2 linked regions of the Thioclava sp. GXIMD2076 genome follow. The protein of the gene in region 2 interacts with the protein of the main gene of each other region in a pairwise test. Links are inferred from orthologs where the notes say so. Each region holds a gene or a part of one and is shown on either strand. Other genes may lie near its edges.

Region 1 (5,565 bases), 1.8 Mb from region 2 along the record:
GGGCGCGCTTACCGCGCCACGATCCATGTGACCGATCCGGCTCTCGATGCGCGCTCGCTGAAAGTCTCGCTGGAAAGCCGCGGCGGCGCGGTCTCGGCGCAAACGGTGCAGGCGGTCGAGGATGCGATCCTGACCCGTGCCCGCCAGATCCGTGTGGCCGATTCGAAGCTGTAAAGCTTCCCGACATCCCCGACAGACGCCCGGCCACAGTGTCGGGCGTTTTGCATTGCAGCCATGCTTTCTCCCCAAGCTGTCTGGACCTTGGCCCTGTGGACAGTGTAGCAAGCACCCAAAGACAGTTATTCGCAGCTCAAGGGGCGAGACATGGCGCAATACGCACCGGGCCAATCCGAACAGAAATGGCAAGACGCATGGGCGGAGGCCGGTGTGTTCACCGCCAAGCCGGATGCCGATAAAGAGAAATACTATGTGCTCGAGATGTTCCCCTATCCGTCGGGGCGCATCCATATGGGCCATGTGCGCAACTACACCATGGGGGATGTGGTTGCCCGCTACAAGATGAGCTGCGGTCTGGCCGTGCTGCACCCGATGGGCTGGGATGCCTTCGGGATGCCCGCCGAGAATGCGGCGATGGCTTCGGGCGGTCACCCCAAGGACTGGACCTATGCCAATATCGAGACGATGAAGGGCCAGCTGCGCCCCTTGGGCTTCTCGCTTGACTGGACGCGCGAATTTGCGACCTGCGACCCCGAATATTACGGCCAGCAGCAAGCGATGTTCCTTGATATGCTCGAAAAGGGTCTGGTTTACCGCAAGAACGCCATCGTGAACTGGGATCCGGTCGATATGACGGTTCTGGCCAACGAGCAGGTGATCGACGGCAAGGGCTGGCGCTCGGGCGCAGATGTCGAGCGTAAGGAACTGACGCAATGGTTCTTCAAGATCTCCGATATGGCCGGCGATCTCCTGGACAGCCTCGATAATCTGAAGGACTGGCCCGAGAAGGTGCGCCTGATGCAGGCCAACTGGATCGGCAAGTCGCAGGGTCTGGAATTCGGCTTCGAGACGCTGAACGCGCCTGCGGGTTTTGAAACCATCGAGTGCTATACCACCCGCCCCGATACGCTGATGGGTGCGGGCTTTGTGGGGATCTCGCCCGATCACCCGCTGGCGAAAGAGCTGGAGAAGGGCAACCCCGAATTTGCCGCTTTCCTCGCCGAGTGCCGCAAGGGCGGCACCACCGAAGAAGCGATCGAGACCGCCGAGAAGCTGGGCCGCGATACCGGCATCCGCGTGAAGCACCCGCTCGACCCCAATTGGGAACTGCCGGTCTGGGTCGCCAACTTCATCCTGATGGATTATGGCACCGGCGCGATCTTCGGCTGCCCTGCCCATGACGAGCGCGATTTCGAGTTTGCCACCAAATACAGCTTGCCAATCACGCCGGTCTTCGCAGCCGAGGGCGCGGAAGAGACGGCGCTGACCGAGGCCTTCGTGCCCGCCAAGACCGAGAAGGTCCGCTACATCCGCGGTTTCGCGGGCGCCGAAGTCCAGACTGGTGAAGAAGCTGTGGCGGCTGCCATCAAGGTCGCCGAAGACAAGGGCTTCGGCAAAGGCGTGACCAAGTTCCGCCTCCGCGACTGGGGCCTGTCGCGCCAGCGCTATTGGGGCTGCCCGATTCCGGTTGTCCATTGCCCGACTTGCGGCGTGGTTCCCGAATCGAAGGCCAACCTGCCCGTCCGCCTGCCCGATGACGTCACTTTTGATGTGCCCGGCAACCCGCTGGACCGTCACCCGACATGGCGCGATTGCGCCTGCCCGAAATGTGGCACGGCGGCCAAGCGCGAGACCGACACGATGGACACCTTCGTGGACAGCTCGTGGTATTACTCGCGCTTCACTTGCGCGAGCGCCGATACGCCCACCACCGACGAGACCAAATACTGGATGAATGTCGACCAGTATATCGGCGGCATCGAGCATGCGATCCTGCACCTGCTCTATTCGCGCTTCTTCGCCCGTGCGATGAACGAGACGGGCCACCTGCCCGACAGCGCCCGCGAGCCCTTCAACGCGCTGTTCACCCAAGGCATGGTGACGCATGCGATCTTCAAGACCACCGGTGCCGATGGACGCCCTGTCTATCACTATCCCGAACAGGTCGAGGAGCGTGAAGATGGCACCTATGTGAAGGCCACCGGCGAAAAGGTCACCGTGGTGCCCTCGGCCAAGATGTCGAAATCTAAGAACAATGTCGTGGACCCGATGAATATCATCCGCGATTTCGGCGCCGATACCGCGCGCTGGTTCGTCATGTCCGACAGCCCGCCCGAGCGTGATGTCGAATGGACGGCTGCGGGTGCGGAAGCGGCCTCGAAGTTCCTGGCCCGTGTCTGGCGCATCGCCAATGACATTGCCGAAGGGGTTGATGGTGACGCGAAAGCCGACGAGGATCTGCTGCGCGCGACCCATAAGGCCATCGACGAGATCACGAAATCCATTGAGGGCTTCGCCTTCAACAAGGCCATCGCGAAACTCTACGAACAGGCCAATACCCTGTCGAAGACGAACGCCTCCAACGCCGCGCGCCGTGAGGCGATGAAGCTGACCGCCCAGCTGATGTCGCCGATGGTGCCCCACTTGGCCGAGGATATCTGGGCGCTGATGGGCGGCGAGGGCTTCGTTGTCAAAGCCGCATGGCCCAAGGCCGATCCGGCACTGGTGGTGGATGACAATGTCACCCTGCCGATCCAGATCAATGGCAAACGCCGCTCGGAACTGAGCGTGCCGAAGGATATGCCCAAAGACGAGGTTGAAAAACTGGTTCTGGCAGACGAGCATGTGCAAAAGGCGCTGGCCGGTGGTCAGCCCAAGAAACTGATCGTTGTTCCGGGGCGTATCGTCAATGTGGTCATCTAACCGCCGAACCTTCCTGCTGGGGGCGCTTGCCGCCCCCGCACTCGCCGCTTGCGGTTTTACCCCCGCCTATGGGCCCAAGGGCGGCGGGGCCAAGCTGTTGTCCGGCGTCGAGGTGGATGCCCCGCAAACGACGGATGATTTCGCCTATGTCCGGCGCATCTCGGAGCGGCTCAATCCCGCCACCTCCCCGCGCTACCGGCTGTCCTACACCATCACGACCGATGTGATGGATCAGGCGATCAGCCGCGATGACGTCACCAACCGCTATTCGCTCAACGGCACGGCCACCTACCGGCTCTACGACACTGCCAGCAATGCGGTGCTGCTGACGGGCCGCGTGGCCTCCTTCACCAGCTGGTCGGCCACCGGCACGATCGTGGCCACCCAGACCGCCGAGCGCGATGCCCATAAACGGCTGATGACCATTCTGGCCGACCAGACCGTGACACGCCTTCTGGCACAGGCCGGATCGCTTCCCGAATAGGCCTCTGACAAGGCTGATAGAGAGACCGGCATGAAACTCACCGGCATTGCCGCCACGCGCTATTTTGCCAAGCCCGACCCCGACCGTATGGGGCTCCTGATTTTCGGGGCCGATGCGATGCGGGTGGCCCTGCGGCGGCAGGAGGTGATCAAGGCGCTCCTTGGCCCCACGGCCGAGGAGGAGATGCGGCTTACGCGGATCGAGGCCTCCGAGCTGCGCCGTGATGGTGCGATGCTGGCAGATGCGGTGAAGGCCGTGGGCTTTTTCCCGGGCCCGCGCGCGGTCTTTGTCGAGCAGGCGACCGACGGGCTGGCCGATACCATCGCGGGGGCGGTAAAGGACTGGCATGGCGGCGATGCGCAGATCATCGTCACCGCCGGCTCGCTCACCGCCAAATCCAAGCTGCGCAAGGTTTTCGAGACCCACCAGAACGCCTATGCCATCGGCATCTATGATGACCCGCCCTCGCGCGAGGAAATCGAGGATATTCTCAAACGCGCGGGCATCGCCCAGATGACGCCCGAGGCGACAACCGATCTGCACAATCTCGCCCGTGCCCTCGATCCGGGGGATTTCCGGCAAACGGTGGACAAGCTCGCGCTCTATATGCATGGCGAGAACACGCCGGTGACGCCCGCCGATATCCATGCCTGTGCGCCCGCCACGATCGAGGCAGGCACCGATGATCTGCTCAATATCGTGGCAGAAGGCCGTGCCAACGAGCTCGGGCCGATGATGACCCGTCTCACCGGTCAGGGCATCCAGCCGGTGGCGCTCGCCATCCAGGCGCTACGCCATTTCCGCGCGCTCCATGCCGCGGCCTCCGATCCGGGTGGTCCGGGAGCAGGTATCGCCAAGATGCGCCCGCCGATTTTCGGCCCGCGCCGCGACCGGATGCAGAGACAGGCGCAAAGCTGGGGCATGTTCCGCCTCGAGGAGGCCCTCCAGATCCTGATCGAGACCGACCTCACGCTTCGCTCGGCCTCGCGCGCGCCGCAGATGGCACTGATCGAACGCGCCTTCCTGCGGCTCTCGATGATGGCCAGACGATGACCGCGCTCGTGATCGGCGCAGGCCCCGCAGGGCTGATGGCCGCCGAACAGATCGCCCGTGCGGGCCATAAGGTCATTCTGGCCGATGCCATGCCCACACCTGCGCGCAAATTCCTGATGGCGGGAAAATCGGGGCTGAACCTCACCAAGGACGAACCGCCCGAGGCCCTTGCCGCGCAGTATCCCGAAACGTGGATCCACCCTTATGTGACCGCTTTCGGAAGCGCCCAGATGCAGGACTTCGCCCGCGATCTGGGTATCGATATCTTCACCGGCTCGAGCGGCCGCGTTTTCCCGACCGGCATGAAAGCCTCGCCCTTCCTGCGCGCATGGCTCTCCCGCCTCGACGCGCTCGGCGTCCAGCGCCACACCCGCTGGCACTGGACCGGATGGGATGGCCGCGCCTTCCTCTTCGACACGCCCGAAGGGCCGCAGCCCGTTGACGCCAAGGTCTGCGTGCTCGCTCTGGGCGGTGCCTCCTGGCCCCGCCTTGGCTCCACCGGTCATTGGGCGGGCCTGCTTGCGATCAAGGGCATAGACCTCGCCCCCTTCCGCCCTGCCAATATGGGCTTCCATGTTGCATGGTCACCCCATATGCAGCCCCATTTCGGCAAGCCGCTCAAATCCATTGCCTTTCTGGTCGGAGCGCAGAGCCTGCGCGCGGAATGTATCCTCTCCGCCCGTGGCTTCGAGGGCGGCGGGATCTACGAGATCTCGTCCAAACTGCGCAACGGCTACCCGCTCGCTCTCGACCTCCTGCCCGATACCGACATCGCCACGCTGACAGACCGCCTCGCCCGTCCCCGCGGCAAGGAGAGCCTCTCGAACCATCTGCGCAAAGCGACAAGGCTCGATCCCGTGAAACTGGCACTGCTCAACGAATGGGCCCGCCCGCTGCCACAGGACCCCGAAGCCCTCGCGGCGCTGCTGAAACATCTCCCCGTGCCCCTGGGCGCCCCTTTCCCGATCGAGGAAGCCATCTCCACCGCAGGCGGCATCAGCGCCCGCGCCCTGACCTCCGATCTCGAACTCCGCGCCCTGCCGGGTATTTTCGCGGCGGGCGAGATGCTCGACTGGGAGGCCCCCACGGGTGGCTATCTGCTGACCGCCTGCTTTGCCACGGGCTTCGCGGCAGGACGGGCCGCCGCA
Region 2 (7,891 bases):
CGGGGACAGTGCGGCCAAAGCGCGAGGCAGAAGAGCTTTAGAAAAGCCCCGGAAGGCACAGAAGACCGAAGAAGGTCACACAAATCGACGCAACACCAAGCACGTCGGACACAAGATTATCGCCCTCAATCATCGAACCGATTTTACGAAGCATTCTGTAACCTCCTTACATCTGTTGCCACTTTGTTCTCACTTAAATGAGAACAAGTAAAGAACATTTTTAGAAAGTTTTAGATTACCCTACGGAAATAAGACGGATGGCACGATCCTGTTCCATCAGCCAGAGCAAGGTGCGCGCTGCGCGCCCGCGCTCACTCTCGAGCGTCGGGTCGCGTTCCAGAAGCGCGCGCGCATCCGTCTGTGCGGTGGCCATCAGCCCTGCCTGACGTTCGAGATCGGCCACACGGAAGCGCGGCAACCCCGATTGCGCCGTGCCGATCATATCGCCCGCGCCCCGCAGCGCGAGGTCTTCCTCGGCAATGCGGAACCCGTCCTCGCTATCGCGAAGCACCTTCAGACGCCGCTCGCCGGTTTCGGTCAGCGGCGCACGATACATCAACAGACAGGTCGAGGCCGCAGCCCCCCGCCCCACGCGCCCGCGTAGCTGGTGCAGCTGGGCCAGCCCGAAGCTCTCCGCCCGCTCGATGACCATGATCGAGGCATTGGGGACGTTCACCCCCACCTCGATCACCGTCGTCGCCACCAGAACCCGCTTGGCCCCCGACACGAACTCCGCCATCGCGGCATCTTTGTCGGCAGGGCTCATCTGACCGTGGACCAGCGTCACCACCTCATCGCCAAGCGTCGCACGCAGATGCTTGAACCGCTCCTCGGCGGATTGCAGATCGGATTTCTCGCTTTCCTCGACCAGCGGGCAGACCCAATAGGCCTGCCGCCCCTCCTCGACCGCGCGCGCCAGATGTGCGGTGACCTCGGCCAGCCGCTCGTCGGCGATCAGCGCGGTCTTGACCGGCGTCCGTCCGGGTGGCTTCTCGTCAAGGATCGAGACATCCATATCGCCGTATTGGGTCAGCGCCAGCGAGCGCGGGATCGGCGTTGCGGTCATCACGAGGATATCCACCGCCTGTCCTTTGGCCCCCAATTCCATGCGCTGTGCCACGCCAAAACGGTGCTGTTCATCAATCACCACGAAACGCAGATCGTGGAACTGCACATCTTTCTGGAACACCGCATGGGTGCCGAGCAGAATGTCGATCCGCCCTGCGGCCAGATCCTCGAGCTTGGCCGCGCGATCCGACCCCTTGTCACGCCCAGTCAGCAGCTCGACCCGGATGCCCGCCGCACGCGCCATGGGGGCGATCCCCTCCATATGCTGGCGCGCGAGGATCTCGGTGGGCGCCATCATCACGGATTGCCCGCCCGCCTCGACCGCCGTAACCAGTGCGAGCAACGCCACCAGCGTCTTGCCTGCGCCCACATCACCCTGCAAAAGGCGGTTCATCCGCTTGTCCGATGCCATATCGGCGCGGATCTCGGCCACGGCGCGGCTCTGCGCCGCAGTCGGGCTATAGGGCAGCGCCTTCAGGATGCGCGCCGCGATCCTGCCGTCGCCCTGCGTGACACGGCCCGGCTTGCGCTTGGCAGTGCGTCGCGCCAGCGCCAGAGTGAGCTGATGGGCGAAGAGCTCGTCATAGGCCAGCCGCAGCCGCGCGGGCGATTGCGGCATACATTGTGCCAGATCCTCGGGCGCATGCGCCCCGTGCATGGCCTGCGCCCAATCGGGCCAGCCCTCACGCGTTTTCAGATTGGGGTCGATCCATTCGGGCAGCTCCGGCAACAGCTCCAACGCGCCGGCTGAGGCTTTGCCCATCACCTTCTGCGTGATCCCCGCCGAAAGCGGATAGACCGGCTCGAAGCGCGGGATGTCCTTTACCTCATCGGGCAGCAGGATAAAATCGGGATGCACGATCTGCGCGCGGCCCTCATAGATCTCGATCTTGCCCGACACGATCCGGCGCTCGCCCAAGGGCAGCTGCTTCTGGAACCACTGGTCATTGCCACGGAAGAAGACCAGCGTGATCTCGACCTCGGCATCTTCGACAATCACCCGCGAAGGCGCCCCCGCCCGAGATGCCTTGATATGGCGCAGCACGGTGACCTCGGTCGTGACCACCTGCCCATGCGGCATGCCATTCACCGTCGGAACCGGCCGCCGGTCAATGAGGCTGTAGGGCAAAGTCAGCAGCAGATCGCGGGGCTTCTCGATCCCCGCCTGCGCCATGGTCTGCGCGAGCTTCGGGCCGATCCCCGGCAGGCTTTCAAGCTTGCCGAAGAGCGGAAACAGGATCTCGGGACGCCCTGCCATCAGCCCTGTCCGGCAAGCGTGAGCCACTCGTCCTCATCGATCACCCGCACGCCCAGATCGGCGGCTTTGCTGGCCTTCGATCCCGCACCGGGGCCTGCCACGAGAATGTCGGTCTTTTTTGAGACCGACCCCGCCACCTTCGCCCCCAGCGCCTCGGCCCGCGCCTTGGCCTCCGAGCGCGTCATCTTCTCGAGCGTGCCGGTAAAGACAATGGTCAGTCCCGCAACCTCGCTATCGGCTTTGGGTTTCTCGGCTTCCTGCACATCCAGCTCGGCAATCAGCCGGTCGATGGAGCCGCGCTCGGCCTCCTGATGGAAAGTGCTCACAACACTTTCGGCCAGAACCTTACCGACACCGTCGATCCCCATGAGATCCTCCCATGCGGCATTGCCCTCGGCGGCCTGCGTCATCGCCTCCTCGAAAGCGGTCCAATTGCCGTAATGGCGTGCCAGCAGCGTGGCGGTCTGCTCGCCCACATGGCGGATGCCGAGCGCGAAGATCACCCGCGCCAGCGCGATCTCGCGCCGATCGTCGATCGCATCGAACAGCTTGAGCGCGGATTTCTCGCCCCAACCATCGCGGTTTTTCAACTGCCGCACCTGACCCGGCCCGTAATTCGCGCGCAGACGGAAGATGTCGACCGGCTCCCTGACCCAGCCATCCTCGTAGAAAGCCTCGACCTGTTTGGCACCCAGCCCGTCGATATCGAAGGCCGCGCGCGAGACGAAATGCTTGAGCTTCTCGACCTGTTGGGCCGGACAGATCAGGCCGCCCGAACAACGGCGCACCGCATCGCCTTCCTCGCGGATCGCGTCGGACCCGCATTCGGGGCAGTGATGCGGGAAATCATAGGGCTGAGCGTCCTCGCTCCGGCGGCTCAGATCGACATCGGCAATCTTCGGGATCACATCACCGGCGCGATACACCTGCACCCAGTCTCCCTCCCGGATATCACGCCCGCCACGGATTTCCGCCCCCCTGGAATCGCGCCCTGCGATGTAATCCTCGTTATGGAGCGTGGCATTGGACACCACGACACCGCCGACGGTCACCGGCGTCAGACGGGCCACGGGGCTAAGTGCGCCGGTGCGACCGACCTGAATCTCGATTTTCTCGAGTTGGGTCCAGGCCAGTTCGGCAGGGAATTTATGGGCGATCGCCCAACGCGGCGTGGTCGAGCGGAAGCCCAGACGTCCCTGCAATGCAAGCTCGTTCACCTTGTAGACGACGCCGTCGATATCATAGCCCAGAGCGGCGCGATCCGCCTCGATCGCGTGGTAATGCGCGATCATCTCCTTTGATCCGGTGCAGAGCTTCGTAAGCGGATTGGTCGAGAAGCCGAGCTCGGCCAGACGCTCGATGGCGCCTTTCTGCGTCTCGGCCAGCGGGGCCGAGAGCACGCCCCACGCATAGGCGAAGAATTTCAGCGGGCGGCGCGCGGTCACCTTGGGGTCGAGCTGGCGCAGGGAGCCTGCGGCCGCGTTGCGCGGATTGGCAAAGCGCTTGTCGCCACGCTCTTCCTGCGCCTCATTGAGCGCCGCGAAATCGGCATGGCCCATGTAGACCTCGCCGCGCACCTCCAGAATATCGGGCGCGCCCTGCAGGCTCTTCGGGATATCGGGGATGGTTCTGGCATTCTCGGTGACGTTCTCGCCGGTCTCGCCATCACCGCGAGTGGCCGCATAAACCAGTTTTCCCTGCTCGTACCGGAGCGAGAGCGACAACCCGTCGATCTTCGGCTCCGCCGTAAACGGCAGGGGCGCGTCGGCGGCAAGTCCCAGATATTTTCGGATACCACGGACAAAATCCTCGACATCTGCGTCCTCGAAGGCATTGCCGAGGCTCATCATTCGTTGTTCATGGCGGATCTTGGCAAAGCCATCAGCGGGTGCCGCGCCGATTTTTTGCGTCGGGCTATCCGCGCGACGCAACTCCGGAAACGCCTCTTCGAGGGCAAGAAGACGACGCTTGAGCGCATCATAATCCGCGTCGGAAATCTCGGGGGCATCTTCGGTATGATAGGCCTGATTGGCCTGCCCGAGCTTTGCCGAGAGCTCCTCCACCTCCTGCACAGCGGCCTCTTTAGTCAAATCACCGATGGGAGTGGCGGAAGTCGTCATGGGCGGGGTCCTGTGTCTAAGCTCGATCGCGCGCCCCACAGATATGATCTTCTCCTGCCCTCGTCCAGCGCATCGCAGGCACAAAGCCGCACCCTATGACGTCCGCGGCGCTCTTCGTTAATGGCGTTAACCAAAAGAAAAAGCCGCACTTTCGCGCGGCTTCCGATGGCTCTACAAGGAACAGGTGGTTACGAGGCCGGCCTTAAACAGCAACCCGACGCTCCATCTCACCCGGATCGGGATCACGCAGAACATAGCCACGGCCCCAGACGGTCTCGATATAATTCTCGCCGCCAGTTGCATCCGCGAGCTTCTTGCGCAGTTTGCAGATAAACACGTCGATAATCTTCAGCTCGGGCTCGTCCATACCACCATAGAGGTGATTGAGGAACATCTCTTTGGTGAGGGTCGTCCCCTTGCGCAGGCTGAGCAGTTCGAGCATCTGGTACTCTTTGCCCGTGAGATGGACAGGCTTGTTTTCGACCTCGACCGTTTTCGCATCGAGATTGACCGAGACCTTGCCGGTACGGATCACGGATTGCGAATGGCCTTTGGAGCGCCGGATAATCGCATGGATCCGTGCCACAAGCTCTTCACGGTGGAAGGGTTTGGTCATGTAGTCATCGGCACCAAAGCCGAAGCCCTTGATCTTGTTCTCGGTGTCATCGGCACCGGTCAAAATCAGGATCGGCGTGTCGACTTTCGACAGACGTAGCTGACGCAGAACCTCGTGACCGTTCATATCGGGCAGATTGAGATCGAGCAGAATAAGATCGTAATCATACAGCTTGGCGAGATCGATCCCTTCTTCACCAAGATCAGTGCAATAGACGTTTAGATTCGCATGAGTCAGCATCAACTCAATGCTTCTCGACGTCGTGGGATCGTCCTCCACCAACAAAATCCGCATATTCCGTTCTCCGCATTAATTCCTTGGTTATCTGAAACCCTCGCACCAAATGGTTAACACACTCTTACCCCAGAACGTTAATTTTTTCAATTCCCCCTAAGGTTGTCGGAATTTCTGGATTGCCGTCACTTTCAATCCCGCAAGCCCGTGTTTCTGAACCGCCTGGGTCCAGATATCGAGCTCTTCATCGGACAGATCGTACCGTTCAAGGACCTCATTGCGCGTGATGAGGCCGTGGGATACGGCATTCACAATAATTGCCTTACGCGACGCCACCCAACGGCGCGTTTCGGCAGGCGGGAGGTCCGCGCGGGTCAGAATCGTACCATCAGGTAGTGTGATCGACCTCGGACCATCGACTTTTTTAAGATACATGGGCACACCCCTTCACTTCGATGTAAAGCAATGTGACTGACGGGTCTTAACGACGGGTGAAACTAACCCTTGAGAATAGGTAGCATTTTCTGATATTTCTGCCCATCTGGTTAAAGGACGTTTTCCATGAGCAAGGATATGCCACTCAATTCGCTCGGTTTTGCCAAGCGCCCCGAAGACACGCGAGTCGTCGTAGCCATGTCTGGCGGCGTCGATAGCTCTGTCGTTGCGGCAGAACTGGCGGAACAGGGCTATGATGTCGTGGGCGTGACGTTGCAGCTATATGACCACGGTGCGGCACTTGCAAAGAAAGGGGCCTGCTGCGCGGGACGTGACATCCATGATGCGCGCCGTGTTGCGGAAACCATGGGCTTCCCACATTATGTGCTTGATTATGAAAACATCTTTCAGGAGGCGGTGATCGACGAATTCGCCGATGCCTATCTTGGTGGAGCCACGCCCGTACCTTGCATCCGCTGCAACGAACGGGTGAAGTTCAAGGATCTTCTGGAAACTGCCAAAGATCTCGACGCCGATTGCATGGCCACGGGTCATTACATCCAGCGCAAGATGGGCGCCAATGGCCCCGAGCTTCACAGCGCAGCCGATTCGAATCGTGACCAGAGCTATTTCCTGTTCTCGACGACCCCCGAACAGCTCTCCTTCCTGCGTTTTCCCCTCGGACATCTGCATTCCAAAGCCGAAACCCGCGCATTGGCGGCAAAACACGGCCTTCCCGTCGCAGATAAACCCGATAGCCAGGACATCTGTTTCGTGCCTGATGGCAATTATGCCAGCGTGATCGAGAAACTCCGTCCCGGGGCAGCCGATCCCGGGGAAATCGTCGATATGGACGGCAATGTTCTGGGAGAGCATCGCGGTGTGATCCATTATACCATCGGACAGCGGCGCGGTCTGGGCATCGGCGGCATGGCAGATCCGCTCTATGTCGTCAAACTCGACCCCGATAACCGGCGGGTTATCGTCGGCCCGAAAGAGGCACTGGCCACCCGCACCATCCCCGTGCGCGAGATCAACTGGCTCGGTGACGAGCCCTTCACCTCCCGTAAGGAATGGCATGTCTCGGTGAAGGTGCGCTCCACCCGTCCGCCGCGGGCCGCCATTATCCGGCCTCTCTCTGACCGCGAGGCGGAAGTCGAGCTGATCGTGCCGGAAGAAGGCGTCTCGCCGGGCCAGGCCTGCGTCTTCTATTCCAATGACGACAGCCGTATCTTCGGCGGCGGCTGGATCTGGAAGGGACGCTGAGCGAGCCTGTGCAGGACCGCACCAGTGCCAGCATGACATAAATCGCGTATCGAACTGAAACACATAGGCCTGTGCACCCCTGACATGGACAGGCCTACGAGACATATTAGGATCGGGCCATTCTATAAGGCACGATCATGCACAGACTCCGCGAAAATATTCTGCCCCTGACCATCGCCTTTGCTCTGCTGATGGAGCTGATCGACGCGACGATCCTGTCAACCGCCCTTCCCGTGATGGCGCGCGATCTGGATGTCGCCGTGCTCTCGCTAAAGATGGCGATGACCACATATCTCATCGCATTCGCGGCATTCGTGCCGGTGTCGGGCTGGATCGCGGACAGGTTCGGGGCCCGACGGGTGTTTCTCTCCGCGATGAGTGTGTTTATCGGCGCCTCCGCACTTTGCGCGATGCAGTCCGATCTGGGTGGGCTGGTCGCCGCTCGCGCCCTCCAGGGACTGGGGGCTGCAATGATGACACCGGTCGGCCGACTGATCGTACTGCGCAACACCGATCGGAAAGAACTGGTCCGCGCGATGGTGTACCTGACCGCGCCCGCCCTTCTCGGGCCGGCACTGGGTCCGTTCATCGGTGCGCTCGTGACGCAATCTCTCGGCTGGCGATGGATCTTCCTCATCAATATCCCGCTCGGGAGCATCGCCCTGATACTGGCCGCGCGACACTTGCCCCGGGATCTGCCCGCAGATCCCGTTCCGTTCGACATCATGGGGTTCATCCTCTCGGCAATAGGTCTTGCGGCGATCATGGCAGGGCTGAGCTCACTCGGAGAACATATCATGCCGATGCCCGCCGCATTGGGCCTGAGTGTGATGGGATTTGGGCTGATGGTCCTCTATACGCTGCGCGCCAGAGGCCGCAGCGACGCATTGCTCG

What was found. Proteins that work in one complex are often made in the same cells at the same time.
Region 1: the proteins of ligA (region 2) and leuS interact in binary tests that used the Escherichia coli proteins (3 or more experiments, as listed by UniProt). The link is inferred for Thioclava sp. GXIMD2076 from one-to-one orthologs.

The regions. Positions count from the first base shown.
Region 1 is NZ_CP149932.1:752,487-758,051, forward strand. What follows is about bases 1-3,102. They hold leuS (leucine--tRNA ligase), read left to right. Parts: upstream 1-324; coding sequence 325-2,880; downstream 2,881-3,102. Other genes in these bases: WDB91_RS03705 (DUF3576 domain-containing protein), read left to right, coding at 1-174; lptE (LPS assembly lipoprotein LptE), read left to right, coding at 2,867-3,102. Outside these bases: more of lptE, read left to right, coding at 3,103-3,364; WDB91_RS03720 (DNA polymerase III subunit delta), read left to right, coding at 3,395-4,417; WDB91_RS03725 (TIGR03862 family flavoprotein), read left to right, coding at 4,414-5,565.
Region 2 is NZ_CP149932.1:2,580,818-2,588,708, forward strand. The notes cover bases 1,887-4,851. They hold ligA (NAD-dependent DNA ligase LigA), read right to left. Parts: upstream 4,447-4,851; coding sequence 2,326-4,446; downstream 1,887-2,325. Other genes in these bases: recG (ATP-dependent DNA helicase RecG), read right to left, coding at 1,887-2,326; WDB91_RS12845 (response regulator transcription factor), read right to left, coding at 4,649-4,851. Also shown: more of recG, read right to left, coding at 236-1,886; more of WDB91_RS12845, read right to left, coding at 4,852-5,356; WDB91_RS12850 (DUF1153 domain-containing protein), read right to left, coding at 5,453-5,731; tRNA 2-thiouridine(34) synthase MnmA, read left to right, coding at 5,858-6,997; WDB91_RS12860 (MFS transporter), read left to right, coding at 7,189-7,891. UniProt on the Escherichia coli protein: DNA ligase that catalyzes the formation of phosphodiester linkages between 5'-phosphoryl and 3'-hydroxyl groups in double-stranded DNA using NAD as a coenzyme and as the energy source for the reaction.